DNA from 4 places in the Micromonospora sp. B006 genome. Region 1 is predicted to be linked to each of the others. Evidence: riboswitches for the same ligand, from Rfam matches in the RefSeq annotation. Region 1 holds a riboswitch; each other region holds the start of a gene.

Region 1 (7,385 bases):
GCCTTGCAGAACGCGCGCACCGGCTCGTCGATCGGCCGCAGGTACTCGCGGTCGCCGTCGACGTTGGTCTGCACGCCGACGCCGAGCACCACCACCGGGATCTTCAGCCGTTCGATCAGCCGGGTCAGCGGGGTGAGGCGGTGCACGAAGCTGCGGCGGAAGGCGTTCGCCAGCGGCACGACGAACACGTCGTACCGTTCGTTGATCTCGTCGGCGACGCGCGGATCGGCCGGGGTGCGGGTCGGTGTGATCTCCGCCGTGGAGGTGGCCAGCAGCTTGTGCGCGGCGTGGCTGAAGACCAGGTTTCCGCTGTTGTCCCCGATCCAGTTGCCGGCGAACGTCTCCTCCGGCGTGAGGACGTCGAACGGGCCCTTGCGGGCGCGGAGCAGGATCCGCTGGTGCATCCGGTTCGCTCACCTTCCGTACGGCACGGCGTGCCGGCGGGCGCCGGTCGGGCGCTCGCGCGTGCAGGAACGGAAATCCTATCCGCCGCCCCTGAGTGACCCGGCGGCCGTCGGCTCGCCGGGAACGTCCCGGTACTCCGGGGTAGGGTGCCCGGAATGACCAGCGCGCCGACCGTCACCCGTGCCCCGCGTCTGCCGTCGCTGACCGGTTTGCGGTGGGTCGCCGCGCTGCTGGTCTTCGGCTTCCACGCCGGGACCATGGGGATCGTCGCCGAGCCGCACCTCAAGGCGGTGGTGGACAAGGCGTTCAGCCTCGGCCTGTCCGGCGTCGAGTTCTTCTTCATCCTCAGCGGGTTCGTGCTGGTCTGGTCGTACCGCGACGGGGAGCGGGCGTGGACGTTCCTGCGCCGCCGGCTCGCCAAGATCTACCCCAATCACGTGGTGACGTTCGTGGCGGCGCTGGCGGTGGCGGCGTGGTTCGCCGACCCGGTGCTGCCGTGGGCGGCGATCGGCAACTTCTTCCTGGTCCAGGCGTGGATCCCGCTGAACGGCTACTTCTACAGCGTCAACAACGTGAGCTGGTCGCTCTCCTGTGAGCTGGCCTTCTACCTGTGCCTGCCGCTGGTGGTGCCGCGGCTGCGCCGGGCCCGTACCGGGGTGCTCCGGGCCGTGCTGGTCGCGGCGCCGCTGCTCATCCTGGCGCTGTGGCCGGGCCAGGAGCTGGTGCCGGAGGAGCAGCGGTGGTGGTTCACCCAGATCTTCCCGGTGACCCGGTCGCTGGAGTTCTGGATGGGAGTGGCCGCCGCCGAGCTGATGCGCCGCAACCGCTGGCGCGGACCGAACCTCGCGGTCGCCACCGGCCTGTTCGTCACCACCTGGGTGGTCGCCGCGCTGTGGATTCCGGCCGAGTTCTGGGCGGCGTTGCTCGCCGTGGCGTACCTGCTGGTCATCGCCGCGGCGGCGGACGCCGACGTGCGCGGCCGGCCCACCCCCTGGCGGTCCCGGCCGATGATCTGGCTCGGTGAGGTCTCGTTCGCCTTCTACCTGGTGCACGTGCTGGTCATGGTCACCGTGCTGCGGCTGACCGGGGACTGGGGCACCGGCCTGCCCGGCTGGCGGGGGCCGCTCGCGGTGCTCGGCTTCCTGCTGCTCACGCTCGCGCTCGCCGCCGCGCTGCACCGCTGGGTGGAGCTGCCGATGATGCGCCTGCTCGGTCCGTCCCGCCGGGCCCGCGCGGCGTCGCGCGCACCGGCCGTGCCGGCTCCGCGCGGGCCCGCCGAGGGCGCGGCCGCCGACGGCGGCGCGCCGCCCGTCGCCGGTCCGGCCGAGGGCATCGAGTACGCCGGGCGGCGTCGACCGGACTGACCGCTGCGTCCCGGTCCGGCCGATTCGCGACACGCCGGGCGGCGGTGCGTCCCCGGGGGATCGGCGGTAATTTGTACCCGTGCTTCCGATCGCGCTCACCTGCCCCGTGTGGTGGGTGGCGCGCTGGACCGCCCGGATGCTGGCCAGTCTCGCCGTGGTCGTCGCCTGTTCGTTCGGCGCGGCCACCCTGCCGGCCGGCGCCGCCCCGGCCGCCGCAGCCGGCCCGACGTACGTGAGCACGCCGGCCGCCCCACGACCGGAACCCGACCGCGCCGCCGAGCGGCAGGCCCGTCCCGCCGCCGCCCCCGCGCCCGCCGCACGGGCGACCGACACGCTCCCGGCCGGCCCACAGCCGGTCCCGGCCGGCCGGATCACCGCGCCGGTCGGCCTGCGGGCCCCGCCCGCCCGCTGATCCGCCCACGGGCGCTCGCCCGTCACCGCACCCACCGAACGTCATCCCGCACCCGCCCCTCGACGGCCCGGCGCACGCGCGCCCCGCCCCGACCGGCCGCGCGGAGTCTCCCGCCAGGTTCTTCCCGTGAGGTGCCGACCATGTCGCAGACCGCTCTCTACCACTTCCTCACCGCGGTCCCCGAGGCCGCCGCCATCTGGTCTTTCCTGATGCTGCTCGCGTTCGGCCTGCTCGCCGTGCTGGTGGCCCGGCCCGAGCGGGACGGTGCCGCCGAGGTCGCCGCCGATCCGGTGGACGCGGACGCCGCGCGCCGCGACGACCTCGTCCGGTACGCCGAGGAGGTGGCGGTGGCCGCCACCGGGGCCGCCCAGACGGCCCGTCGCCGCCGGGAACGGTGGCTGGCCGCGCAGGACGAGGCGGAGCGGGCCTGGACCGCGTACGACGAGGCGGACACCGCCGCGCGCCGCCTGGCCGGGGCCGCCGCGCTGGCCGCCCCGCGGACCCCGCGCACCCCTGCGGAGTACGCGGCCCGGGAGCGCTGGCTGCACCACGCCGCCATGACGGCGCACTGGCGTGGCGACCTGTCCGCCCGCCAGCTCGCCGACGTGCTGGCGCGCCGCAACGGGTGGGACCCGCGCCGGCACCCGGCCGAGCAGGAGATCGTGCTGGCCCGCACCATCCGGGACCGGCGCCGGGCCGGGTGGGAGAGCGCCGCCGAGCGGGAGCGGCTGGCCTGGCGGGACGCCGAACTGGCCGCCGAGGCCGCCCGGACGCTCGCCGCCGAGGCGTACGCGGCCACCCTGGCGCTGCGGCCCGCCGCGGTGTCCCGCGGCGCGGCGACGATGCCCCTGCCCGTGGGCGCGTCCGTCCGCAACGCCCGGTGGCGTCCGGCCCGGGTCGGCTGAGCCGCCGCCGTCGACCGAATTGTTACCCGGAATGTGGTGACCCCGCTCACCCGGGACGCGGAAACGGGCGTCCGGCGCAGAACAGGGCAGCCGACCGCGCAATTGCCGGTCACCCGCTCGCCGTCTGTCCCCTTTCCGCCGCCAGGTCACGCCACCACCGCTTGTCCCATTGAGTGAAGTCAGTAACCGGCTGTTCCGAAATCCGTTACCGAGGATCACGTTTACGCAGGTGGGAGCGCTTGGCAGGGGCAATACCCACCGGTAGTGTCGGCGCGTCCGGTGCGGTAACCGATCGCAGAAGGCGACGCCGCGCCGACCCGCCTAATCGTGTCAACACGAACCGGGGAACCATGAGCACCATCGGGGTGAATCCGCGGCCACTGCCGCGGTAGGGCGTACTTCCCGCCCGAATCCGTCAGCTAACCCGGTCGGCGGCCACGGAAGGAGTGCCATCCTCGTGCCCACCCCTCGATCGTCCCCCCGCCTCCACGGCTCCGCGGTGCCCGCGCTCGCCTGACGCGACCGGCAAACCGCCCCTGGGCGCCCGGCATCACGGGCGTACCGCCCCCCGGCCCATCCGGCCCTGCCAGCACGTGTGGATCCCTCCGCGTGCCGGGCCGGCGTGTGCCGATCACGCCCCCCGTGGAGGATTTCGTGAAGCACCACCTGAAGCGTCAGCTGCGGCGGATCGCCACCGAGCGCCCGTACCAGATCATCGCCGGATCGGCCGCGGCGCTCGTGCTGGCCGCCGGCGCCGGCACCGCCCTTGCCGTCGGTGACGACGCCCCGGCCCACCAGGAGAACACCGCCTCGGTCGCCGAACTCGGCGCACGCCTCGGCGAGCCCGCCAGCCGCGGCGAGGCGCGCATCGTCGTCCCGCCGGCGTCGCCGAGCGCCGAGCCCAGCAAGTCGCCCAGCGCCTCCCCGTCGGCGAAGAAGGCCGCGGCGGACCCGGACGTCACCAAGGCCGCGCCGAAGCCGCCGTCCAGCAAGACCCTGGACTACGACTACCAGGCGCAGATCAACTACTACTACTGCGGCCCGGCCGCCGTGCGCAACGCGCTCAGCGCCACCGGCATCGAGCGCAGCCAGGACGCGCTGGCCGGCCCGCTCGGCACCACCGAGATGGGCACCAACTCGGCCGAGGACACCACGCGCGTGCTCAACCAGCAGGTCAAGGGCAACCCGTACAAAACCCGGATGATTCCCGGCTCGGCCAGCCCGGCCCAGATGGACCGGCTCCAGGCCGACGTGGTCGAGGCGATCAGCAACGGCCGCGGGGTCGTCGCGAACGTCGCCGGCACCGCCACCGACACCAACGGCGGCTGGCACTCGTTCCCCGGCGGCCACTACGTCGCGGTGATCGGCTACAAGGACGACGGCCGGACCGTCCGGATCGCCGACTCGGCCGACCCGTCGCTGCCGTCGTACTGGCTCACCACGATCGACCTGGCGCACTGGATCGCCAGCCGCGGCTACTCCGCCTGACCGTCCCGCACGTCCGAAGGCCGGCACCCCTCCCGGGGCGCCGGCCTTCCCCGTCCCCACCCGCCCTCGCCCGCCGCCCTCTCGGCGCGTCGATCTTGGACTTGTGGCGCCTGGTATGCCCGGCTCGCCCGCTATGGAAGGCACCACAACTCCAAGATCGGCGGCGAGGGCGAGGGCGAGGGCGGGCGGCGTGGGTGGGGCGGGTCGGTCGGGTTTGGTCTCGCGTGTCCGGGGCGGGCGGTGGCAGACTGCGCCAATGGGTGATGCGACGGGGAACCGGCACCTGATTCTCCTGCACGGCATGGGTGCCACCGGCGAGGTGTGGCTGCCCTGGGCGCCGCTGCTGGAGCGCCGCTGGCCCGGGCGCTGGCTCGCCCCCGACCTGGCGGGCCACGGCTGGTCGCCGCCGCTCGACGGCTACTCCTTCGAGGCCCTCGCTCAGCGCGTGGCCGACGGGCTCGGCCCGGTCCGGCTGGGCCCGCACGACCGGCTGGTGCTGCTCGGGCACTCGCTCGGCGGGGTGGTGGCGCTGGCGCTCGCGGCCCGGCAGCGGGCTCTTCCGGTCGACGCGGTGGTGGGGCTCGGCATCAAGGCGGTCTGGTCCCCGGCCGAGCTGGCGAAGGCCGGCGAGCTGGCCGCCCGGCCGGTCACCTGGTTCGCCACCCGGGACGAGGCGGCCCGCCGCTACCTGCGCGTCTCCGGGCTCGCCGGGCTGTTCGCCCCGGACCACCCGGTGGTGGAGGCGGGGCTGCGGCGGGTGGACGGCCGCTGGCGGCTGGCGATGGACCCGGCCGCGTTCGCGGTCGGCGAGCCCCTGCTGCCCGCCCTGCTGGCCGCCACCGGCGTGCCGGTGCTGCTGGCCCGCGGCGAGCAGGACCCGATGGTGAGCGACGAGCAGCTCAAGGAGCTGGGCGTACCGGTCGCCACCCTGCCCGGTCTGGGCCACAACGCGCACGTCGAGGACCCGGCCGCCGTGCTCGCCCTGCTCGACACGTACCTCTGAGCGGGGTCTACACCACCGCGCGCTGCGCCGGGACCGCCCAGTCGGCCTCCAGCTCGCGGCGGGCGGCGGCGAGGAACGCCTCGGCGTAGGCGTCGGCGGGGAAGTCGCCCAGGTAGCGGGTGCGCGCCGCCCAGCGCTGCGCGGCCTTCGGGTCGGCGTCGAGCAGGTCGGTGAGCACCTCGTCCACGTTGGACATGTCGCGCCGCAGCACGTAGCCGGAGGCCGCGAGCGGGAACCGCTCGACGAAGTGCTCGCCGTCGGCGCCGGTGTCGGTGACCGCGTACGGCTTGCCGGAGTAGAGCCAGTCGGAGATGACACCGGAGACGTCGGAGACCAAGGCGTCGGCCCGGTTGACGCACTCGGTGAGCGTCAGCTCGCGGGCCGCGGCGGCGCCCCACAGGTGCGGGCGGCCGGTCTTGGCCCGGTCGGCGGCGAGCAGCTCGGTGAGCCGGGCGAGCTGGCGGGCCGAGGCCGGGTTCTTGTCGGTGTACGGGTGGGCGCGCAGGATCACCGCCGCCCCGCGGTCGATCAGCCGGCGGATCAGCGTCTCGGCCACCGGCAGCGAGCAGTAGTTGGCGTCGGCGTGGTGCCCGGTCCAGGTCGGGGTGTAGAGGACCGTCGGGTGCGCCGACGCGGCGACCGGCTCCCGGCGTACCTCGATGGCCTCGACCTGGGGCCGGCCGACCACGACGAACTTGTCGGCGGGGATCTCCACGCCGGCGCGGGCGTACCTGTCGATCGCCGCCTGCCCGGCCACGAAGATCTTGTCGAAGATGGCCGAGACCGGGTTGGCGCTCGGGGCCTTGTCGCTGTCGCCGTGGTGCAGCTGCACGTGGGTGAGCTGGTTGAACCGGATCAGGTGGGCGTTCTTCGCGCCGTGGTTGACGTAGAACGCGACGCGCAGGCTGGGCACCAGCGCCTCGTCGAGCGCCTTCAGGGTGGGGCAGAGGACCACCGGGGCGCGGGTGGCGGCGGCCACGGCGGGCAGAAGCTCCGGCTCGCGCAGCACCACCACGAACGGGCGGCCGATCCGTTCCAGGTACGGCAGCCACATGGTGACCTGGTACTCCGAGCCGGGCGGCGCGGAGAAGTGCAGCACGAACTCGGGCTGGTGGCGGCGTAGCGCGCGGCCGACCGGGCCCCCGCCGGCGGGCGGCCGGAACCGCCGCCGGGCGAGGTCGAGCGCGATCGCACCGCAGCCGGCGCCGACGAGCAGCGTGGCGGCGAGCGCCGACCAGGCGGGCAGGGTCAGGACGGCGGCGAGCGCCACCAGGGCGAGCAGCACCAGCAGCGCGTCGCCGAGCCGGGCGGCGACCAGCGGCGTCCACGTGCGGACCGGGAGGTTCGCCGCCCGGATCTCCAGCGCGCCGGCCTGCCGCAGCGGGCCGACCAGCAGTACCAGGCCGAGCAGGACGAGCGCGGTGGCCGCGAGGGCCGGGTCGAAGCCGTCGTCGAGGCGACGGGCGTAGCCGGCGAGGATGCCGGCGGCGACGAGCACCGTCTCGGCGAGCCCGTCGGCCGACGGCCGGACGCGGCGCTCCCAGGCGGTGGCGGCGAGCGCCGCGACGGCCAGGGCCAGGCCCCAGCCGGTGGCTCCGGTGAGCGCCACGACGAGGAAGGCCAGCACCGCCAGCCCGGTGGTCAGCACCCGGGCGAGCAGCTTGCGGACCAGGTCACCACGCATCTGACACGTCCCGTCGGTCTCAGGCGCCGGTGGACAGCTCGGACCGGTCGGCGCCGGGCTGCGCCGGTACGGCGGCGGCCTGCTCGGCGGGGGCCCGGCGCACGTCGACCACCTGACCGGTCAG
Region 2 (7,385 bases), 3.2 Mb from region 1:
GATGGCCCGGCAGGCGGGCGTGGAGTCGATGTGGGAGACGGTCCGGGGCAACCCCCGGCCGCAGCGCGTCGACCTGCGCAGCGACCCCGCCGACGAGGTGGCGAAGCGGTTCTCCACCGAGGTCGGCATCGGGCAGTACGGCATCACCGTGCAGGACCACGCGAACGGGATGGCCACGTTCGCGGCCGGCGGCAAGCGCGCCGACGCCCACTTCGTCCGCTCGGTGAGCAAGGACGACGAGGAGGTGTGGACCGAGCAGCTGCGCACCACCGATCTGGGGCTGGACCGGGAGGCGCTCGACCAGCTGGACTGGACGCTGCGCCGGGTCCGGGCCGCCAAGCTGGACAACGGCTGGGACTCCGCCGGCAAGACCGGAACCTGGCAGGCCGGGCAGAGCACCACGCAGAACGTGCACACCTGGATGGTGGGCTGGACCGGCGCGCTGGCCTCGGCGGTGTGGCTGGGCACCACCGACGGCAAACCACTGCGGACCAGCGACGGCAGCTACGAGGTGTACGGCTCGACCGGCGCCGCGCCGATCTGGCGGCAGTTCATGACAAAGGCCACCGAGGCGATGAAACTCGACCCGGGCAAGTACCGCTTCGGTGAGCCGAAGTTCCCCGGCGACACACCGGAGCCGACCGCGTCGGCGCCGCCGCCGTCCACCGCCGCGCCCACGCCGTCCGGCTCGCCGAGCCCGAGCCCGACCCCGTCGAGCCCCAGTCCGAGCCCGGAGCCGACCGGTCGGCCGACGTCGCGGCCCACGCTGACGCCCTCGCTGCCGCCGCCGCCCACCGTCGCGCCGACGCGGACCCGCGGCCCACGCTGACGCGGCCACGCCGCCCGGCCCCGGTCGGCGGCGGGCCCGCGCGGCGTGGCCGGCTCGGGCGGTGGCGACCTCGCGTCTATGTGCGCCATTCGCGCACATAGGCAACGTCCGCAATTTGCACGGGCAGCCATCCACCGTCGGCGATGTTCGCCCTGATCAGGGCCTATTGAAGATCATGGTTGCGTGGGACGACGCGCGCGGCGACACGCCCGACTGTCAGTCGTTGCCCAGGTCACCCATTGCTCACGGCTCGCGCGGCGTGTGATTGTGCACCAGCGAACCGCCGACCCCCGGCGACTCGCGACGGTCGATCTGTCGACCCGGAGCCACGCCGGCAGCTCCGGTGACCGGCCGTCACCCTGCCTCGCACCACCGCGCCGCCCGTCCCCACCGGGCTCGTGCGGCGCGCCTGTAGAACAGGAGCAAACCTCCGTGAAACTCTCACCTCGCCTCGCCGCGCTCACCGGCGCGGCTGCGGCCGGCGTGATCGCCGCCGGCACCGCCGCAGCCGTGCAGGCCGCGCCACCCGGGCCCGCCGCCCCCAACCCGGCCCAGGCCCGAGCGGCCGCCGCCGACTCGGCCCGCGCCATGGTCGCGGGCCGCCCCGCGTACCTGCAGGCCGGCGCCGACGACGCGTTCGTCCAGAAGCCGGTCATCTCCTCCGAGGGAACCCAGTACGTGCCGTACGAGCGCACGTACAAGGGCCTGCCCGTGGTCGGCGGCGACTTCGTGCTGGCCACCGACTCGGCCGGCAACCTCAAGTACGCCTCGGTCGCGCAGCAGCGGCCGATCGGCGCCCTCGCCACCACGCCCGCGCTGACCGAGGCCGCCGCCGCGACCACGGCGCGCGCCCAGCTCAAGACGGTCAGCGCGGTCGAGGGCACCACGCTCGTGGTCTACACGCTCGGCGCCGCACCGGCGCTGGCCTGGGAGACCACGGTACGCGGCACCAGCGCGGACGGCCCGAGCCGGCTCACCGTCGACGTCGACGCCCGCACCGGCGCGGTCCTGCGCAAGCAGGAGCACGTGGTGCGCGGCACCGGCACCGGCGCCTGGAACGGGCCCAGCCCGCTCACGCTCAACACCACCCAGTCGGGCTCCACGTACACCATGAAGGACCCGACCGTCACCAACCTGAGCTGCCAGGACTCGGCGAACAACACCACGTTCAGCGGCTCCGACGACGTGTGGGGCAACGGCACCGCCACCAACAAGGAGACCGGCTGCGTGGACGCGCTGTTCTCCGCGCAGACCGAGCACAAGATGCTCGCCCAGTGGCTGGGCCGCAACGGCGCCAACGGCAACGGTGGCTACTGGCCGATCCGGGTGGGCCTCAACGACCAGAACGCCTACTACGACGGCAGCCAGGTACAGATCGGCAAGAACACCGCCGGTCAGTGGATCGGCTCGCTGGACGTGGTGGCGCACGAGATCGGCCACGGCATCGACGACTACACCCCCGGCGGCATCTCCGGCGGCGGCACCCAGGAGTTCGTGGCGGACACGTTCGGCGCGGCCACCGAGTGGTTCGCCAACGAGCCGTCCAGCTACGACGCGCCGGACTTCCTGGTCGGCGAGAAGATCAACCTGGTCGGCTCCGGCCCGATCCGCAACATGTACAACCCGTCGGCGCTCGGCGACCCGAACTGCTACTCCAGCAGCATCCCGTCGACCGAGGTGCACGCCGCGGCCGGGCCGGGCAACCACTGGTTCTACCTGCTGGCCAACGGCAGCAGCCCGACCAACGGGCAGCCGTCCAGCTCGACCTGCAACAGCAGCAGCGTGAGCGGTCTGGGTATCCAGAAGGCCATCAAGATCATGTACAACGCCATGCTGCTGAAGACGTCGTCCTCGTCCTACCTGAAGTACCGCGTCTGGACGTTGCAGGCGGCGAAGAACCTCTACCCGAGCAGCTGCACCGAGTTCAATGCGGTCAAGGCGGCCTGGGCCGCGGTCAGCGTACCGGCCCAGTCGGGTGAGCCGACCTGCGCCGGCGGCACCCCGACGCCCACGCCGACCGCCACCACCACCCCGCCGTCGGGTGGCTGCTCCGGCAACAAGCTCGCCAACCCCGGCTTCGAGTCGGGCAACGTGAGCTGGACCGCCTCGTCCGGCGTCATCACCACCGACAGCGGCCAGGCGGCGCACGGCGGCTCGTACAAGGCGTGGCTGGACGGGTACGGCTCGTCGCACACCGACACGCTCAGTCAGTCGGTGACGATCCCGGCCGGCTGCCGGGCGACGTTGAGCTTCTGGCTGCACATCGACAGCGCGGAGACGACCACGAGCACCGCGTACGACAAGCTCACCGTCAAGGCCGGCAGCACCACGCTGGCCACCTACTCCAACCTGAACAAGGCCACCGGGTACGTGCAGCGATCCTTCGACGTCTCGTCGCTCGCAGGCACCACGGCGACCATCTCGTTCAGCGGCGTGGAGGACAGCTCTCTGCAGACGTCCTTCGTCGTCGACGACACCGCGGTCACCCTGAGCTGACCGTGGCGTAGCGCGGCCGGTCGTCGTCCTCCCGGCGGCCGGCCGCCTCGTCGTCTCAGGCCGGGCGCCCGGCCCGGGACGAGGTGCCGCGGTCACGATGGATCCGGGCGGCCGCCTCGTGCATCGCGCGGCCGAACAGCTCGGCCTGGTCGCCCATGCTGCCGAGCCGGGCGGCGAGCGCGTCGGCGTCGGCTCGCGCCGACGCGCTGACCTGTGCGTCCAGCTCGGACAGCGCGTCGTTGGCGGCGGCGACGAGGTGTCCGCTGAGGACGTCGAGGGGCTCGCCGGCCAGCTCCGGGTCGATCGTCACGGAATCCAGCCGGCCACCCTGGACGGCGACCGCGCGGACCCGCCCACCGGCCGCAGTGCCCTCGGCGCGCAGCAGGTCGGCCGGTTCGCCGTCGGCGTGCGCCGAGGACCGGGAGCGCATCGAGGTGAGCGCCTGCTGCGTGCGGGTCAGCAGCTCGTCGAGGCTCGCGGCCGCCGAGAACGGGTCGTTGGTCATATCCGCGCTTTCTTCACGTCTTAGCCGATCATCGTGACCCTAACAACCGGCTCCGACGAATCGCGGTCACCGGCCGTCGCGGGCCGTGTCCCGGCGCCGGGAGCAGGCCGGACACCGGCGACACGGCGTGTCGCGGACGGCCGGACGCCCGGCCGGGGCGAACCGGCCGGGCGTCCGGATCAGGTCAGCGCAGAAGCAGCCGCTGACCAGGGAAGATCAGGCCGGGGTCGTCGCCGACCACTGCCCGGTTGCGCTCGTGCAGGGCACGCCAGCCGCCGTCGACGCGCTGCGCCACGGCGATCTCCGACAGCGTGTCCCCGCGCCGGACCACGTACGTCCCGACGCCGGACGCCGGCCGCGGCGCCGCCTTCGTCGCGACCCGTTCCGGCGCGGCCCTGCGCGTGGCGGCCCGCTCCGGGGCGGTCTGCTTCGAGGTGGTCTTCTTCGGGTTCGCCTTCTTCGGCGTGGCCCGCTCGGACCGGGTCGCGGCGGCGCTCGCCGAGCCGCCCTTCCTGCCGCAGACCGGCCACGCGCCGATGCCCTGCCCGCGCAGCACCTTCTCGGCGACGGCGATCTGCTCGGACCGGCTGGCCAGGTCGGCCCGGGCGGCGTACTTCTGCCCGCCGTAGCCGTTCCAGGTGGCGCGGGAGAACTGGAGCCCGCCGTAGTACCCGTTGCCGGTGTTGATCTTCCAGTTGCCGCCTGACTCGCAGCGCGCGACCGCGTCCCAGTTGACGCCGGCGCTGGCCGGAGCGGCCGGGCCGAACAGGGTCGCGGCGCCGACGGCGGTGCCGGCCACCACCGCTCCGAGAGCCGTACGGCGGCTTCGAGCCGAGTATGCAGTTGACATGTGGATTCCTCCACGCCGACGAGGTGAGCTGTCGGGTTCGGGCCGAGGAGCCCGGCCGCCGGTGGCGGCTTCACCCCGAGGTGACGAGGCACCGTGGTACGTGTGGTTCCCCCGCTCCCGCACGACGTCCGGTAACCGCGGCCGGAGGCGGGACTAGGCGTTTCCGGCCTACGGTGTCCACGAATGCGGACGGAACCGACGTTATGGACGATTTGCGACGATCATCCACTTCTTGTGACCCTGTTCACCCGGCCGGGCTACCACCTGTGGAGCTACGGTGGCAGGGCTGAGCAAGATCACGGGAGGGCCGGACGGATGACCGATCACGGACACGAGCTGACCTTCGGCGGCTTCATCACCCCCGCCGCCGGGCAGCCCGACCAGGTGGTGGCGCTGGCCACGCTCTGCGAGCAGGTCGGGCTGGACCTGGTCACGTTCCAGGACCACCCGTACCAGCCGGGCTTCCTGGACACCTGGACGCTGATGTCCTACGTGGCCGCCGCCACCGAACGTATCCGCCTGGCCGGCAACGTGCTCAACCTGCCGCTGCGGCAGCCCGTGGTGCTGGCCCGCAGCGTGGCCAGCCTGGACCTGCTCACCGGCGGGCGGGTCGAGCTGGGGCTCGGCGCGGGCGCGTTCTGGGACGCGATCGAGGCGACGGGCGGGCGGCGCCTGTCCCCCGGCGCGGCAGTCGAGGCCCTGGACGAGGCGATCCGGGTGATCCGCGAGGTCTGGGACATCGACCGGCGCGGCATGATCCGGGTCGACGGCGAGCACTACCGGGTGGTCGGCGCCAAGCGTGGCCCGGCGCCCGCGCATCAGGTGGGCATCTGGGTCGGCGCGTACAAGCCGCGCATGCTCCGCCTTGTCGGCCGCGCCGCCGACGGCTGGCTGCCCTCCCTGTCCTACCTGCCCAAGGGGCCCGACGAGCTGCCCGCCCTGAACGCGCTCGTCGACGAGGGCGCTCAGGCCGCCGGGCGCGACCCGGCCGAGATCCGCCGCATGCTCAACGTGAACGGCACGTTCGCCCGCTCGTCGGCCGGCTTCCTGGCCGGTCCGCCGGAGCAGTGGGTCGAGGAGTTGGCCGGGCTCACGCTGGAGCACGGCGTCACCACGTTCATCCTCGGCAGCGACGAGCCCCGCGCGATCCAGATCTTCGCCCAGGAGGTCGCGCCCGCGGTGCGGGAGCTGGTCGCCGCCGAGCGCACCGCGCCGGGCAGCGGCGCCCGCGCGGTCGCCGACGAGACGGCCGCCACCGGCGGGCCGGCCACGCTGGCGGTCACTCCCACCCCAGACCCGGGGGTACGCCTGAGCGCGCGCCGCCCCTGGGACGAGTCGACCCGGCCGACCGCCCCGCCGCCACCGGCCGGACAGGTCTACCCGGCCCGGGGACAGGCCGCCGGGCAGCACCTGGTGGACGTGCACGACCATCTGCGCCAGGAGCTGGCCCAGGTGCGCGACCTGCTGGAACAGGTCAAGCGAGGCACTGTCTCGCCGGGCCGGGCGCGTGCCGCGCTGAACGAGATGACCATGCGGCAGAACAACTGGACGCTCGGGGCGTACTGCGCGGCGTACTGCACCATGGTCACCCAGCACCACGGGCTGGAGGACGCCTCGATCTTCCCGCACCTGCGCCGCTCCGAGGCAGGGCTGGCGGCCGTGCTGGACCGCCTCGAGGAGGAGCACGTGGTGATCCACGGCGTGGTGGAGAGCGTCGACCGGGCGCTCGTGGAGCTGGTCCGGCGGCCCGGCGACTTCACGCAGCTCCAGGAGGCGGTGGACCTGCTCACCGACACGCTGCTGTCGCACCTGTCGTACGAGGAGCACCAGATCGTCGAGCCGCTGGCCCGGCACGGTTTCTTCCCCGGCCAGCTGTGAGGTAGCTGACTTCTGATTTCCTAAGTCAGGGGGTACCGTCGACGCCATGACGGACCTCCTCGCGCAGCGTGACTCCTGGTCCACCGCCAACTGCTCGATCGCCCGGGCGCTGGAGGTGGTCGGCAACCGCACCACGCTGCTCCTGCTGCGGGAGGCGTCGTTCGGCACCCGCCGCTTCGACGACTTCGCCCGGCGGGTCGGCATCAGCGAGCCCGTCGCCGCCGCACGCCTCAAGCAGCTCGTCGCCGACGGGCTGCTCGACCGGCGCCCCTACCGCGAGCCCGGGCAGCGCACCCGCGACGAGTACGTGCTCACATCCAAGGGCAGCGATCTCATCCCGGTGCTCGTCGCGCTGCGGCAGTGGGGCGACACGTACGCCGCCGACGAGGCGGGCCCCGCGGTCCGGGTGGCCCACGACGAGTGCGGCGCTGCCGTGCACGCCCGGCTGCGCTGCGACGCCGGGCACGACGTACCGCCCGGCGAGCTGGCCGTGCTGCCCGGTCCGGGCCTGCTGTCCGCCTGACCCCCCTTCCTCACCACCTCTCGGAGCGAGACATGAAGATCGCTGGAAGCACCGCCCTGGTCACCGGCGCCAACCGTGGCTTCGGCCGGCACCTGGCCGCCGAACTCGTCGCGCGCGGCGCCACCGTCTGGGCCGGCGCGCGCAACCCGGACACCGTGAACCTGCCCGGCGTCACCCCGGTACGCCTCGACATCACCGACCCCGCGTCGGCGGCCGCCGCCGCCGAGCGGGCCGGGGACGTGACGCTGCTCGTCAACAACGCCGGCGTGAGCACCGGCGCCAACCTGCTCGACGGGGACCTCGC
Region 3 (7,385 bases), 1.4 Mb from region 1:
CTGGTGGCGGCCGCCGCGGTCGGTGCCGGGATGCTGACGGCTCCGGCGCACGCGGCGCCGTCGGTGGACGAGATCGACGCGCAGATCGACAAGCAGTGGGAGCAGCTCGAACCCACCATCGAGCAGTTCAACAAGGTCCGCTCGCAGCTTCGCGCCAACCAGAAGAAGTCCAAGGCGCTGAAGGACAAGATGGTGCCGCTGGAGCTGGCCTCCACGCTCGCCATGAACAAGGTCGGCGACATCGCGGCCCGCTACTACATCCAGGGCCCGTCGCAGGAGCTGGGCGCGCTGCTGGTGAGCACCAAGCCGGGCACGCTGGCCGAGCAGCTGGTCATGCTGGACCGGATCGCCGACGACCAGCGCCGCCAGATCGCCGGTGTGCTCAAGGTGCGGGACGAGTACAACAGGCAGAAGGAGAAGCTCGACGCGCTGATCGAGCTGGAGACCAAGCAGCAGAACGATCTCGCGGCGAAGAAGAAGCAGATCGACTCGGAGATCAAGCGGCTCACCGCCATGCTGCCGGTGACCTCGATCCGCCCGGCCGGCTGCCCGAAGATCGACGGCGTGGTGAGCAGCGCCGCGCGGACCGCGATCGCGACGGCGTGCGCCCAGGTCGGCGACCCGTACGTGTGGGGCGCCACCGGCCCGAACTCGTTCGACTGCTCCGGCCTCACGCAGTACGCGTACAAGGCGGCGGGCATCTCGCTCACCCACTTCACCGGCGCGCAGTGGAACGAGGGCCGCAAGGTGTCCCGCTCCGAGGCGCGCCCCGGTGACCTGGTGTTCTTCGGCTCCGATCTGCATCACGTCGGGCTCTATCTCGGCAACGGGGTGATGGTGCACGCGCCCCGGACAGGCAAACCGGTCCAGGTGTCGAGCATCAACACCCAGCCGCTCGCCGGCTTCGTCCGGGTCACCTGACCTCGGTCACACGAAAAGGCCCCCGGTCCCTGCGGACCGGGGGCCTTCGCGTTCTGGTGGAGAGGTCAGCGCGGCGCGCCGACCGGGGACGGCAGGATCAGCACGTCGTCCAGGTTCACGAACATGATCCGGTGGCCGAACTGGACCTGCACGTAGCGGTTCTCGCCGCGTACCACGGTCCGGTCACCCGGGGCGGAACCGTCGAACGAGACCGCCCGGTAGTACTCGCCGGGCAGCACCCCGCCCACCGCGTACCGCTGGCCGGCGGCGAACGTGTACTGCAGCGGCGAGATGGTCTGGTACGGGATGGTGTCCGGGTAGGCGGCCTGCTCCGGGTAGGCGCGGCCGTACACCGGGATGGTGGCCTTGCCGGGCCGCGGGGTCACCACGAAGCCGGTGGCCCACTTGGCGGTGGGCGCGGAGGCCGGGTTGAGGAACCACGCCTTCTGGCCGAGGTACCAGATCGCGGTCCAGTCGCCCTGCCGGCCGGCGAGCGCGTACGTCTGGCCGGCGGAGGCGCGGGCGCCGTGGTCGGAGATGTACATCGTGTCCGGCGTGCCGTCCGGGCGCAGCCCGAGGTCGTTGACGAGCGGGGCGTCCAGGCTCGGCGCGGTCCGCAGGACCACCGCCGAGGAACCGCGCGACGGGCACGGCTCGGCCGGCGGCCGGGGCGTCGGGACGCCGGGCGGCTGCTGGTTGCAGCCGGTGAACGCGGGCCGGTTGGTGGCGAAGTCCGGGTCGATGGTGACCAGGCCGGTCTTCGCCGTGCCGGTGCCGCGGAACGGTGCCTTCATCAGGTCGTAGTAGTGCGACCAGTCCCAGTAGGGCCCCGGGTCCCAGTGCATGCCGCCCACGTTGGCGGCGGTGATGCCGGGCACGTTGTCGTGGCCGATGATGTGGTGCCGGTCCATCGGGATGCCGAACTTCAGCGCCAGGTGGCGGACCAGCTTGGCGGAGGTGCGGTACATCGCCTCGGTGTACCAGGTGCCCTGGCCGGCGAAGCCCTCGTGCTCCAGGCCGATGGACTTGGCGTTGACGTACCAGTTGCCGGCGTGCCAGCCGACGTCCTTGGTCTTGATGTGCTGGGCGATGTAGCCGTCCACCGAGCGCAGCGTGTAGTGCCAGCCCAGGTAGTCGGCCCGCTTCACCAGGTCGACGCTCGGGCCGAAGTAGCCCTCGGTGTCGTGGATGACGATGTACTCGATCTTCTGCTGCTTCGGCCGGTCGCCCAGGTCGTGGTTGCCGTAGTCGCCCGGGTCGTCGCTGAGCTGCTCGTAGGGGGCGGGAATCCACTCGCAGGCCAGCCGGACCGGGCACTCCAGCCCGTCCGGCCGCTCGGCGTTGCGCAGGCCGAGCCGGGCCAGCCGGGAACGGTCCGGCTTCGCGGCGGTGGCGGCGAGCGTGACCCGCTGGCCGTCGTCGGTGGTCCGGGTGGCGCCCTGGCCGAGCTGGTCGTAGACCTCGTCGGCGAAGGCCGCCGCCGCGTCGGCGGTGTCCGCGCCGGAGTACCGGGCCACCGCGGCGTACCAGGCCGCCGGGTCGGTGCCGGCGCCGACCGGCCCGCCCAGTGCCTTCTGGTACGACGCCAGCAGCGCCGCGCCACCGCGGATGTTCGCGGCCGGGTCGGTGCGCAGCGTGCCCGCGTCGAGTCCGGTGAGCGCGGCGGCGGCGTCGAGCGTCTGGAGCGAGGCGCTCGGCAACGGGGTCTCCCGCGTCGGCGCGGCGGCCGTGGCCGGGTCGAGCTTGAGCGGGCGGGCGTCGTCGCCGCGCGGGTCCTCGTCCTCGTCGACGTGGGCGCTGCCCGGCATGGCGAGGATGTGCGCGGCGTCGGTCAGGTGCATCGGGCCGTAGCCGCCGCTGGTGCTGGGCTGCCCGGTGTGGGTGTCCCAGCGGGACTCCAGATAGGAGACGCCGAGCAGCACGTTCTGCGGTACGCCGTACTCTGCCGCGGCGGCGGCGTATTGTTGTTGCCGGTCGCTCGCGGGCGTGGACGTGTCCGGCGCGGCGGTCACGGGGCCGGTCGTCGCCAGCACGGTGGCTGTGGCCACGGCGGCGGCGAGCAGTATCCGTCTGCCCGACGGCAGGGCGGAGAGATGCATCGAACCTCCTGGACAGGGATGGGGGTCACTGCATTCCCACCCTCACTCCGCACACCCGTGATGGTCAATACCTTTCCAGTGAGTAATCAGCAGTGAAAGAAAATTTCACCTCCGCGCGGAGTGGGGCATCGCATCGCGTACGGAGTGTCACGGCGCTGGAAGTTGCGGATCGATAACGGTGGTCCCTACTCTGGTGAATCGTCGGCCGCACGTCTCACCGTCCAACCCGGTCGGTGACGGTTCGACACCGCCGAGTCGCCTCCGGGCGAGCCGGGGAACCAGGTACCTGGGGTGAATCCGCAGCGCTGCTGCGGTAGGGCGGCTCCCTTCCCGCCCGAATCCGTCAGCTAACCCGGTAGGCGGTACGGAAGAAGGAGTACGGACGCCCGGTGGCACTCCATGCCCCGCGGCCGTCGTCGGGCCGGTCCACCGACCGGTCCAGCCTCGCGCCGCGTTCCCGCTGGTCCCGCTTCACCACAGCCCTCGCCGCGCTGGTCGGCACCGCCGTCGTTCTGACCGGCGGCGCCACGGCGGCACACGCCGAACCCTCGGTCGCCGAGATCGAGGCCCAGATCGACCGCGACTGGAACAAGCTCGAACCGGTCATCGAACAGGTGAACGCCGTACGCGAGCAGCTCGCCGCGCGGCGCAAGCAGGCCGACGCGCTCGGCCGCCAGATCGCACCCCTCCAGGCCCGGGTGGACGCCGCCCTCGGCCAGGTCGGCGGCCTCGCCGCCGACGCCTACAAGGGCGACAATCTCTCCACAGTCAACGTGCTGCTCGGCAGCCGCTCGCCCGGTGACCTGGTCAACGGCCTGGAACTGCTCGACCGCTTCGCGCACCGGCAGCACGAGCAGGTGCGTTCCGTCGCCGCGCTGCGCGACGAGCTGGCGGCGAAGAAGAAGCCGCTGGACGAGATGATCGCCGGGCTGGCGCGCACCGAGGCCCAGCTCGCGGCGAAGAAGAAGCAGATCGACGCCGAGATCGCCAAGCTGCAGAAGCTGCGGCTCAAGGTGTACGGCAAGGGTGGCGGCGGCCCGCTGCGCCCGGCGCCCTGCCCGGCCGGCTACCCCGGCGGCCCGGCCGGAGCGGCGGTGAAGTTCGCCTGCGCCCAGATCGGCAAGATCTACGTCTGGGGCGCCGCCGGCCCGGACCACTTCGACTGCTCGGGCCTCACCCTGGCGGCCTGGGCCAAGGGCGGAGTCTCGCTGCCGCACAACGCGCGCCAGCAGCACGCCGTGACGAAACGGATCAGCCGCGCCGACCTGCGCGCCGGTGACCTCGTCTTCTACTACAGCGACCTGCACCACGTGGCGATGTACGTGGGCGACGGCTGGGTGGTGCACGCCTCCCAGTCCGGCAAGCCCATCACGATGAAGCGGGTCGACGACGGCGACATCAACAGCTACGGCCGCGTGTAAGGAAGGGTCCCCTCTTAACGCCTCCGGTAGAGGAGGGGGCCCCTATTAACAACTGCGGTCGGCGTCAGCGCGTCGGCCAGGTGCGCCAGCTCTGCCAGGACCGGCTCGGCGTCGGGCCGCGCTGCCCCTGGTAACGCGAGCCGTAGACGGCCGAGCCGTACGGGTGCTCGGCCGGCGAGGAGAGCCGGAAGATGCAGAGCTGGCCGATCTTCATGCCGGGCCAGAGCGTGATCGGCAGGTTCGCCACGTTCGACAGCTCCAGCGTGACGTGACCGGAGAAGCCCGGGTCGATGAAGCCGGCGGTCGAGTGGGTCAGTAGACCCAGCCGGCCCAGGCTCGACTTGCCCTCCAGCCGGCCGGCGAGCTGGTCGCCCAGCGAGATCACCTCGAGCGTGGAGGCGAGCACGAACTCGCCCGGGTGCAGCACGAACGGCTGCCCCTCCGGCACCTCCACCATCGAGGTCAGGTCGTCCTGCTGTACCGACGGATCGATGTGTGTGTAGAGATGGTTGTTGAACACCCGGAACAGCCGGTCCAGGCGTACGTCGATGCTCGACGGCTGCACCAACGTGGGCTCGAAGGGCTCCAGCGCAAGCGTGCCGGCCTTGATCTCGGAGACCAGGTCGCGGTCGGAGAGCAGCATCGGAACACCATAGCGACCGGTATGGGTGACCTGCGTGTCGCACTACATCTTCGTACACGTGTTCGATAGGATGTCCGCATGGCTTCCTGGTCCGAATTCGCCGCCGACGAGCCCCGCCTCGCCGACGAGATCCGCCTCCTGATGCAGCAGTACGGGCCGGGCTTCGGCTACCTCGCCACGGTCCGCGCCGACGGCGGCCCCCGCGTCCACCCGGTTTCCCCGGTGATCACCGACGACGGCCTCTGGTGCTTCGTCATCGACTCGCCGAAGCGCCGCGACCTCGAACGCGACGGCCGCTACGCGCTGCACTCGTTCCCGCCGGAGGAGAGCGACGACGAGGCGTACATCGCGGGGCGCGCGCGGCCGGTGACCGACCCGGCCACAGTGGCCCACCTGGCCCGGATCGCGCGGGCGTCGCCGCAGGGTGACTGGCGGCTGTTCGAGTTCACTGTCGAGGCGGCGATGCTGACCCGGCGCGACCCGGTGGCCCAGCCCGGCGCCGCCCCGCCGCAGGTGCGGGTGTGGCTCGACCCGCTCGGTGCCGAACCGGCCCGGCGTGAGCCGGTAGCCGCCGAGGGCCGGCGCGGGCGGCACGGCTTCGACACCCGCCGCCCGGCCGCCTGACCAGAGCCCCGAAACGAGCGGTGCCGGCCCGTCCGAGGACAGGGCCGGCACCGGTACGTGGTGCGAGAAGGTCAGGCTGCGCGGTAGGCGTTCCACGCGGTGAGCATGCGGCTCGCCTGTCCGGCGGTGAACTGGTACATGCAGGAGTCGTACGTGTAGTCCATGAAGTTGGTGATCGGGTCCTTGCCGGTGGCCGAGCAGGTGTCACGGCCGGTAGGGCACTGGTACGCCGGGGACGCCTCGGCCGGGGTGTCGGAGACGCTGTCACCGGAGCCGGAGCAGCCGCCCTGGAAGGTGTGGTAGAGGTTCAGCCAGTGGCCGACCTCGTGCGTGCCGGTGTCGCCCTGGTTGTAGTTGGTCGACGTGCCGCCGGGCAGCGACTCGCTGAGCACCACCACGCCGTCCATCTTGTCCAGCGTCCGCTTCGGGAACGTGGCCCAGCCCAGCAGGCTGTCGCTCAGCTCGCCGAGGTAGATGTTCAGCGTGTTCTTGCCGCCCTCACGCAGCGAGGTCTTCATCGAGCGCTCGGCGGAGGAGCCCTGCACGATCGGGTACCACGACGGGTTCGTCACCCGGTTGATCTTCGTGAGCTGGAACCCGAAGGCGGTGGCGGCGCCGCCGGTCGAGCCCGCGTACGACTGGTTCAGCACGGTGATCTGCTGGTTGATCATCGAGTCCGGGATGTTGCCGCCGGCCCGGGTGCTGTTCTCCTGGATGACGTGCACGACGACCGGGATCGTCACGGTGGCCAGCGGGGTGACGGCGCCGGCCCGGAAGTTGGCCCGCTCGCGCTGCGCCGCGGCGAGGTCGGCTTCCCGGTCCTGGACCTGCCTGGCGGTCAGGTGGTTGGGGTCGAGCTTGGCGTTGCCGCCCTTCGCGACGCGGGCGTTCGAGTGCTCGTCGGCGTGGGCGTCAGCAGGCTCGGCGCAGACGCCGGCCGGGGCGGCCGAGAAGGCCGAAGCAGCGGGGACGACGCCGACGGCGGCGGTGCTGAGCAGCAGCGCGAGGGTCGACGTCGCGACACCGGCGGTACGCCGGGTCAGCAGGTTGGGACGCAGTCCCATGGGCCCACCTCTTTCTGACGGCGTGCCAGGGGGTGTGTCACGCCGGTGCGGAAACGTGGGGCAGACGTTACATCTCATCGATGCATTTGAGAACGCCCATATGTTGCCGACGTGCAACTTCGCGCTCGGCGACCTCGGCGCGTGCTTGATCCACTCCAGTTCGGGGAGGTGGCGGGGTCAACCGCCCGCCGATGCCGCCACCTCGGCGAGGTGGCGCGCGTACCTGACTGCACGGGGGTGGTGACCTTCAGGTAGAGTGGTGCCGCCTGCGGGTGTAGTTCAATGGCAGAACATCAGCTTCCCAAGCTGACAGTGCGGGTTCGATTCCCGTCACCCGCTCCAGCGTGAGGCCCCAGCTCAGGACAGGTTTCCTGGCTGGGGCCTCAGTCGTTACTGCCGCTTCTTGTTGTGGCCGTGCCCGCTACCCCAGTGCTGCTGCAAGGTCGGCGGCGTTGTCGAACGCGGGTGCCGCCCTTTCGGATTCGTCTTCCGTGAGCGTGACGGACTGGGCGCGGGCCAGCATCTCGGCCGCAGTCTTCGGATCGTGCAGCACCATCGCGAGTTCGGCGCGGTAGACCAGGACCTCTACCTGCTCGACCGGGTCGTCGTCGGC
Region 4 (7,385 bases), 1.6 Mb from region 1:
AGGGGGAGCTGCCGGTGGCCCGTACCCGGTTCGCCGAGGAGCGGGAGGCGGCGCGCCGGGCCGGCCGGCCGCGGACCGAGCTGCTCTGCGTCAGCCGCTCGGCGGCGCTGGAGGCGGCCCGGGGCGCGTTGCGGGCGGCCGAGGAACTCGCCGGGGAGGCGCTGGCGATGCCGGCCTGTCAGGGCTGGTCGGCCCGGTCGGACTGCGGCTACGCGTACCTGGCGCTGGCGCTCGTGGCCTGGCACCGGGACCGGCCGGCGGAGGCGGTGGCCCACCTGGCGCTGGCCGGTCCAGCCGCCGCGGAGCCGGGGGGCGCGGCGCTGGTCGCGCTCTGCCGGGCCGGGCTGCTGGCCGACGGTGACGACCCGGGCGGCGCGCTGCGCACGCTCGCCGGGGCGCGGGCGGTCGCGCCGGGCCCGGAGCTGGGCGGGTGGCTGGCCGCCGAGGAGGTTCAGGTGCGCGCGGCGGCGGGTGACGTCGACGGCGCCCGGGCGCTGCTCGACGCCACCGGTGGCGGGCCGGCGCCGGCGCTGGCGTCCGCCCGGTTGCTGCTGCGTGCCGGTGACGCCCGCGCGGCCGAACGGGCGCTGCCCGACTGGGCCGGGCCCGGCGCGGCGGACTGGCCGCTGCCGGTACGGCTGGGCGCCGGGCTGCTCGACGCGGCGCTGGCCGGCGAGGCCGGGGACGCCCGGCGGGCCGGGCGGCTGCTGGAGGAGGTGCTGGCGCTCGCCGAGCCGGACGGCTACCGGCGCGTCTTCACCCGGGCGGACCCGGGGGTACGGGACCTGCTGGCCGCGCACCTGGACTCCGGCACCGCGTACTGGGCGACGGTGAGCGAGCTGGTCCGGGGAGCGGACGCGCAGCCGGTCGCCGGGACGGCGGACGGCCCGGCGCGCGGGCTGGACGAGCCGCTCACCGAGCGGGAGCTGACCATCCTGCGCTACCTGCAGAGCATCCTGTCCAACGTGGAGATCGCCGCCGAGCTGTCGCTGTCGGTGAACACCGTCAAGACGCACGTGCGCAACATCTACCGCAAGCTCGACGCGACCCGCCGGCGGGACGCCGTCCGGCGGGCGCGCGAGCTGCGGTTGATCTGACTCAGACGTCGGCGGCGGCGTCCACCACTGTCAGCAGTTCGGCAAGGTCGTAACCGCCGTCGTGGCGGACGCCGTTGACGAACAGCGTCGGGGTGCCGTTGACGCCGCTGCGGATGCCGCCGACGAAGTCCTGCCGGACCCGGTCGGCGTACTCCTGACGGCCGACCTCCGCGGCGATCTCGTCCGGCGACAGTCCGATCTGCTCGACGCCGAGCGACAGGTGCACCGGGTCGAGCTGGTCCTGGTGCTGGAAGAGCCAGTCGTACATCTCCCAGAACCGGCCCCGGGCGGCGGCGGCCTCGGCGGTCTCCGCCGCGCTCTCCGCGTACGGGTGGATGTTGGCGATCGGGAAGTGCCGGTACGCCAGGCGCACCACGTCGGCCCGCTGGCGCAGCACCTCGGTGAGGTTCGGGTACGCGGCGCCGCAGAACCGGCACTGGAAGTCGCCGTACTCGACGATGGTGACCGGCGCGTCCACCGGCCCGCGGACGTGGTCGCTGTCGGTCACCGGGGTCCGCAGCCGCGCGGTGGTGACCTGAAGTGGCGTGGTCATCAGGTGCTCACCCGCCGATCCGAGTTGAGCCGCTCCAGGGCGTCGAGGATGCCGTCCACGCCCGGGTTCACCTCGGGCGGGGACAGGTGGCTCCAGGCCACCCGGCCGTCCGGGTCGACGACCACGAGCGCCCGGTCGGACTGCCCGCGCGGCGCGTACGCGCCGTATCGGCGCGACACCTCGCCCTTGGGCTCGAAGTCGGCGAGCAGCGGGAAGCGGATGCCCTGGGCTTCGGCGAACGCCCGGTGCGAGTCGACGCTGTCCACCGAGATGCCCAGCAGCATCGCGTCGTACCGCTCCAGCTCAGGCAGGGCCGCCTGGTAGAGGGCCATCTGCTCGCCGCAGACCGGTGACCAGTCGGCGGGATAGAAGGCCAGCACCACCGGACGGCCCCGGAACTGCCCGGGACCCACCTGTCGCCCGTCCGGCGCCGCCGGCAGCGTGAACCCGGGGGCGGCCCGCCCGGGTGTGATCAGCCCGTTCGGATCACTCATGCCTCCCACCATGGCCGGTGCCCGGGTGAGGCGGGCTCACCCGGGCGGGGTGGTTCGGCTCAGCGCACGACGAGGTGGTTGTGCACCTCCCGGATGCCGGGGGCGTTCCACACCACCCGCTCGATCTCCGCGCGTTCGCCGGCCGAGTGGACCTGCCCGCCCAGCACCACGGTGTCGCCGTGCACCCGGACGTCGACGGTCTCGGCCTCGGTGGCGGCGTTGCGCGCGAGCGCGTCCACGATCCGCTCGGCCAGGTCGTGCCCGTCGGCGCGGACCGCCGGGCGCACGGCGATCCCGTTGCTCACCCCGCGTACGCCGGTGAGCCGGGCGACCGACCGTTCGGCGGCGCGCCGCTGGTACTCCCACTCGACGTCGCCGTGCAGCGTGACCCAGCCGTCGGAGACGGTCACCTGCAGCGCCTCGACCGGTACGAACGCGTCCCACTCCAGCGCCCGTACGGCCGCGACGGCGATCTCCGGATCCTCCCGCCCGGCGGCGGTGGCGATCTGGACGAAGAGGTCGTTGGCGACCGCGCGGACCCGGGCGGCCCGGTGCGCGGCCCGCTCGGCGGCCCACTTCTTGGCGTAGCTGTCCACCCGGCCGGTCAGCGTCACCACGCCCTCGGTGACAGTCACCCCGATCTCGTCCGGGCCGACCCGGGGTTCCCAGGTCAGTTCGTCGAGCACCGCGGACTGGATGTCCCGGTCGGTACGCGTGATCGTGTCGGTGGCCATCCGGCTTCCCCTCCCGTCGACGGCGGCGCGGGCACGGGGTCCCGCACCCGCGATCCTGCGCGTGTCCCGGGTGACCCACCCTCACCCGGTCCGGGTGAGGCGAGGGGAGGGGGAGCGCACCACGCAGCACGGTGGCCGCCCCGGGAGTACCGGGAGCGGCCACCGTGCCGGTGGGGTGCGGGTCAGCCGTCCAGGCCGGCCGGGGAGTTCGGGCGGTCCACGTCCACGAACTCGATCTCGTCCGCGGCGCGGTCGCGGCTGCCCGCGGCGCGCGCGGCGGTGCCGGCGGCCCAGCCGATCGCCGCGCCCGCGAGCGCCGCCGCGATCAGCAGCGTCCAGGGCAGGGCGGGCCGGCGCCCGGCCAGCGCGTCGAAGGCGAGCGTGGCACGCCGGCGCGCCTCCTCGGCGGCGGTGCCGACCAGGTCGGTGGCGTCGTCGGCGAAGCCGGAGGAGTTGCGGCGGGCGGCGCGGGTGGCGTCGCGCACGCTGTCACCGGCGGAGCCGGCCGCGGAGAGCAGGTGCTGCCACGCCTGGTCGGCGACCCGCTCGGCCTTGCCCCGGCGGTCCAGCAGGTTGGATCCGAACATCGTTCTACCTCCTCGGGTGCCGAAGGCCGGCGGCCACTTCGGACTCCGGTGTCCATCCGGCGCGTCACGGGTTGACTCCCCCGGGCAGTGCCCCGCGGGCGGCGGCGGCAAACCCACAGTGGGGCGCGGGCGGCTACCAGGCTTTCAAACCGGGACGAACCACCCGAACGCGCCGAGAGCGGGGTGTCGGCGCGAGGTGCGCGCGCCCGCTACCCTGGTCGGCGGATCGACGGGTCCGACCGGCCGTACGGCTGGCCGTGGCCCGCGTCGAAGGGGAAACTGGAACCCGGAGGTCCGGATTGGGTGCGCCCAGGTGTGCCCAGTTCGCGAATTGCTCATCCCGGGGGGTGGCGACCGAGCCGTTGGAGGAATACTCTCGGTCGCGGCCCGCGTACTGATGAGGCGCCCGTCAAGGGCGAGTGGAGGTGCTCGCGTGAGCCTGTCGATCGTGAAGTCGGTGCGGCCGGGTGGTGTCGTCCAGATCGCGCCCCGTGGGGAGATCGACGTCGACACCGCGTACGAGGTGCGGGAAGCGATCGCCGAGGTGCTCGCGAAGGGCCGTCCCGCGCGCATCGAGCTGAACATGCGGCTCGTCACGTTCATCGACTCGGTCGGCATCAGCGCCATGGTGGCCGGCTTCCAGACCTGCGAGGTCAGCGGCGTCAAGCTCGTGGTCACCGAGCCGAGCCGGTTCGTGCACCGGCAGCTCTGGGTCACCGGCCTGCTCGGCCTCTTCGGCGCTCCCGAACCGTGGTTCGCCGACGACACCCCCGAGGTGCTGCCCGGCGCCTGAGCGCCCGCTCGCACCCCCTCCGGCCAGGGACCTTCTACCCGTTGCCAGCCCGGCGTCCGTACGGGACGATCGTCGCGACGTACGACGGCGAGGGGGCCCGCTTGCAGAGCAGCGACAGCTTCAGCTACACCGTGCAGGCCCGGTGCGGCCGGGCCGACGCGGTGGCACTGCTGGGTGACCTCAGTCGCCAGGGCGAGCTGCATCCGCTGATCGTCCGGGTCCGGCAACTGCCGGCCCGGCCGGGCGCGCTGGCCAGCTACGCGATCACCGACCGGCTGCAACTGGGCCCGCTGCACTTCCCGGTCACGTACCAAGCGGACGTGCTGGTCGCGAGCGAGGACGAGGTGGTCACGGTGGCCCGGCAGCAGCCGGCGACGACGGTGCGCAACCACACCCGGCTGCGCGACGAGCCCGACGGCACCGTGCGCATCGACGTGGAGATCACGCTGACCGCGCCGGCGCCGCTGTTCGGGTACGCGTTCCGCCAGGCCCGGGCCGCTCACCTGAGCCTGGCGGCCCGTCTCGGCGCGACGCTGGAGGGCCGGCCCGATCCGGCCGGCCCCCCGGGAGCGCGCTAGTACACCGACAGGTGCACGTGGTTGGTGTGGTCGCTGGACGGGTCGCCGTTGCCGCCGCTGTACGCCTTCCACCCGCTGCTGGGCAGCCAGATCTGCTTGAACCAGATCACGTAGAGCACGGCGAGCGGGTCGGCGTTGCGGACGAAGTACGCGGCCAGGTTGTTGCCGTACGTCCGGTCACCGCCGCTGGCCACGCCGCCGAAGCCGTTCTTCTGGGCGGCGAAGTCGCAGGCCCGCCCCTTCGGGTGCTCGCCCGAGCCGCTTGGCCGGTGGCACGAGACGTACCGGGTGAAGCCGGCCGCCTTGGCCTGCTGCAGCGCGTGCAGCGTCCGCGGGGTGATGCAGCCGTTGGCCGGGGTCGGGTCGTTGACGCTGCACGACTCCGCCGGCCACGAGCCGTCCGAGTTGCGCGGCGCCGGCTTCGCGTTCTTGTTGGAGGTGCCCTGGACGCTGCCGCCGCCACCACTGCTGCTGCGTGACGCCCTGTCGTTCGCCACTTCGAGCGCGCGCTCGGCCTGCTCCTTGCGCTTGCCCATCACCGTGACCTGCTTGCGTTGCTCGCGGATCTCGGTGTCGAGCGCGGCCCGGGTGCGGGTGGCCTCGTCGCGGGTGGCGATCAGCTCGCGCACCGTGCGGTCCTCGTGCGCGGCGACCTGTTCCAGGGTGGCGGCCCGGTCCATGAAGCCCGCCGGGCTGTTGCTGTCGAGCAGCGCCGCGGCGGTGCCGAGGCGGCCCGCGCGGTACGCCACTCCGGCGATCTCGCCGACCTTGGCGTCGCGTGCGGCCAGTTCGGCGCCGACCGTCTTGAGCTGGTCGTTCAGCTGCTTCTGGCGGTTCACCGACTGGTTCAGCGCGGCCTTCGCCTCCAGCCAGCCCTTGCTGGCCGCGTCGAGTTGGGCGCGCAGCTCCGGCGTGCCGCCCTCGTCGTCGCCGGGTGCGGCGGCGAGCAGGGCGGTCCGGGGCGCCGCCGAGGCGGGGGAGGCCGGAACGGTCGCGACGCCGAGAGTCAGCGTCGCGACGAACAGGGCCGCCAACCGGGCGGCCGTCCGTCGTACAGGTGCCACTGGGGGCATTCAACACGTCCTTCCGTCAACCGCCGACCGGGTTAGCTGACGGGTTCGGGACGGAAGATCCCTACCGCTGACGCGGATGCACCCCACTTACGTGGTTCCCCGGCTCGCCCCTTCGGGCGATTAGGCGACGGCCACCCCACCTGCGCCGGTGACGCCGGTGGCTGCGGCCGCGACCGAGCCTACCGGCGCGGCCCGGGCGCGGCTCCGACGCGTGGTGCCGCATGGCGGGGCAAAACCGACATTACTGTACAGCAGCCACAGTGATTTAAGTCGGTCCTAATCACCACTCGGTCTTTCCGCACACGCCCGCGGACGCTCCGGGTTCGACCTGCAACGTGGCGTGATCAATGGAGAAGTCCTCGTGCAGCGCGGCCCGCGCGGCGGCAAGCACCCCGCCGGGGTCGACGCCGGGGTCGGTGGTCAGGTGCGCCGAGGCCACCTCCATCCCGGAGGTGAGCGTCCAGACGTGCAGGTCGTGCACCTCGGCCACGCCGGGGACCGCGGCCAGCCGGTCGTGCACGGCGGTCACCTGCAGGTGTTCCGGCGCCGCCTGCACCAGGATGCGCACCGCGGCCCGGCCGAGCCGCCAGGTGCGCGGCAGGATGAACAGGCCGATCCCGACGGCGACCAGGGGGTCCGCCCACCACCAGTCGGTGACCGCGATGACCAGCGCCGCGGCGATCACGCCGAGCGAGCCGAGCAGGTCGCCGAGCACCTCCAGGTACGCGCCGCGCAGGTTGATGCTCTCCTTCGACCCGGCCCGCAGCAGCGCGAAGGCGACGATGTTGGCGAGCAGGCCGAGCACCGCCACCACGAGCATCGGGCCGGCGAGCACCTCCGGCGGCTCGCCGAAGCGGCGTACCGCCTCGACCAGGACGTAGACCGCGACGGCGCCGAGCAGCACGGCGTTGGCGAGCGCGGCGAGCACCTCCAGCCGGTAGAGGCCGAACGTGCGCTGCGGGTCGGTGCCGGCGCGCCGGGTGGCGGTGATCGCCGCGAGGGCCATGCCGATGCCGAGCACGTCGGTGAACATGTGCCCGGCGTCGGAGAGCAGGGCGAGCGAGCCGGTGGTGAAGGCGGCCACCGCCTCGACCACCATCAGGACGGCGAGCAGCGCGAACGCGGCCCATAGGCGGCCCCGGTGGCGGTGTGCCGCGTTGGCCACCGCGCCGCTGTGGTCATGACCTGCGCCCACGCCAACACCCTCCCTGCCGCGTACCGGCCGGGCCCAATGTATGTTCACATCGCTATGTATGCAAGTGAACTGTGGGTGGTGCCGGCGCGGCCCCTCACCCCACCGGGTCGAGCGTGGTGAGGCGCTGGGTCGCCCGGGACAGCGCCACGTAGAGCGTGCGCACGCCCGACCCGGGATCGGCCCGGATCTCGCTCGGCGCCACCAGCACCACACCGTCGTACTCCATGCCCTTGGCCTGGAGGCTGGTCACCACCTGGAGCCGGCCCGCGCCGCGCGCGCCC

Evidence for each region. Region 1 has a riboswitch for cyclic di-AMP ahead of MicB006_RS25670 (C39 family peptidase). Riboswitches for the same ligand answer to the same signal wherever they lie in the genome.
Region 2: it holds a riboswitch for cyclic di-AMP, as region 1 does, so the genes downstream of both, MicB006_RS12040 (transglycosylase family protein) here and MicB006_RS25670 (C39 family peptidase) in region 1, are expected to answer to the same signal.
Region 3: it holds a riboswitch for cyclic di-AMP, as region 1 does, so the genes downstream of both, MicB006_RS00515 (NlpC/P60 family protein) here and MicB006_RS25670 (C39 family peptidase) in region 1, are expected to answer to the same signal.
Region 4: it holds a riboswitch for cyclic di-AMP, as region 1 does, so the genes downstream of both, MicB006_RS18550 (hypothetical protein) here and MicB006_RS25670 (C39 family peptidase) in region 1, are expected to answer to the same signal.

What each region holds. Positions count from the first base shown of each region.
Region 1 is NZ_CP030865.1:5,715,028-5,722,412, forward strand. It holds gene MicB006_RS25650 (polysaccharide pyruvyl transferase family protein) at 1-404, opposite strand, end outside; gene MicB006_RS25655 (acyltransferase) at 561-1,769, shown strand; gene MicB006_RS25660 (hypothetical protein) at 1,849-2,181, shown strand; gene MicB006_RS25665 (hypothetical protein) at 2,322-3,086, shown strand; cyclic di-AMP (ydaO/yuaA leader) riboswitch at 3,395-3,535, shown strand; gene MicB006_RS25670 (C39 family peptidase) at 3,741-4,574, shown strand; gene MicB006_RS25675 (alpha/beta fold hydrolase) at 4,831-5,577, shown strand; gene MicB006_RS25680 (CDP-glycerol glycerophosphotransferase family protein) at 5,585-7,261, opposite strand; gene MicB006_RS25685 (bifunctional cytidylyltransferase/SDR family oxidoreductase) at 7,281-7,385, opposite strand, start outside.
Region 2 is NZ_CP030865.1:2,513,705-2,521,089, forward strand. It holds gene MicB006_RS12025 (transglycosylase domain-containing protein) at 1-829, shown strand, start outside; gene MicB006_RS12030 (M4 family metallopeptidase) at 1,262-3,325, shown strand; gene MicB006_RS12035 (YbaB/EbfC family nucleoid-associated protein) at 3,381-3,830, opposite strand; gene MicB006_RS12040 (transglycosylase family protein) at 4,015-4,680, opposite strand; cyclic di-AMP (ydaO/yuaA leader) riboswitch at 4,679-4,850, opposite strand; gene MicB006_RS12045 (LLM class flavin-dependent oxidoreductase) at 4,996-6,558, shown strand; gene MicB006_RS12050 (helix-turn-helix domain-containing protein) at 6,605-7,081, shown strand; gene MicB006_RS12055 (SDR family oxidoreductase) at 7,114-7,385, shown strand, end outside.
Region 3 is NZ_CP030865.1:102,453-109,837, forward strand. It holds gene MicB006_RS00505 (C40 family peptidase) at 1-921, shown strand, start outside; gene MicB006_RS00510 (N-acetylmuramoyl-L-alanine amidase) at 987-3,020, opposite strand; cyclic di-AMP (ydaO/yuaA leader) riboswitch at 3,259-3,396, shown strand; gene MicB006_RS00515 (NlpC/P60 family protein) at 3,410-4,441, shown strand; gene dcd (dCTP deaminase) at 4,506-5,084, opposite strand; gene MicB006_RS00525 (pyridoxamine 5'-phosphate oxidase family protein) at 5,163-5,708, shown strand; gene MicB006_RS00530 (zinc metalloprotease) at 5,780-6,772, opposite strand; tRNA gene MicB006_RS00535 (tRNA-Gly) at 7,041-7,114, shown strand; gene MicB006_RS00540 (VOC family protein) at 7,194-7,385, opposite strand, start outside.
Region 4 is NZ_CP030865.1:4,164,060-4,171,444, reverse strand. It holds gene MicB006_RS18585 (LuxR C-terminal-related transcriptional regulator) at 1-1,097, shown strand, start outside; gene MicB006_RS18580 (DsbA family protein) at 1,099-1,650, opposite strand; gene MicB006_RS18575 (redoxin domain-containing protein) at 1,650-2,144, opposite strand; gene MicB006_RS18570 (BON domain-containing protein) at 2,204-2,878, opposite strand; gene MicB006_RS18565 (hypothetical protein) at 3,061-3,465, opposite strand; gene MicB006_RS18560 (STAS domain-containing protein) at 3,899-4,258, shown strand; gene MicB006_RS18555 (SRPBCC family protein) at 4,300-4,836, shown strand; gene MicB006_RS18550 (hypothetical protein) at 4,833-5,909, opposite strand; cyclic di-AMP (ydaO/yuaA leader) riboswitch at 5,915-6,046, opposite strand; gene MicB006_RS18545 (cation diffusion facilitator family transporter) at 6,190-7,104, opposite strand; gene MicB006_RS18540 (UvrD-helicase domain-containing protein) at 7,199-7,385, opposite strand, start outside.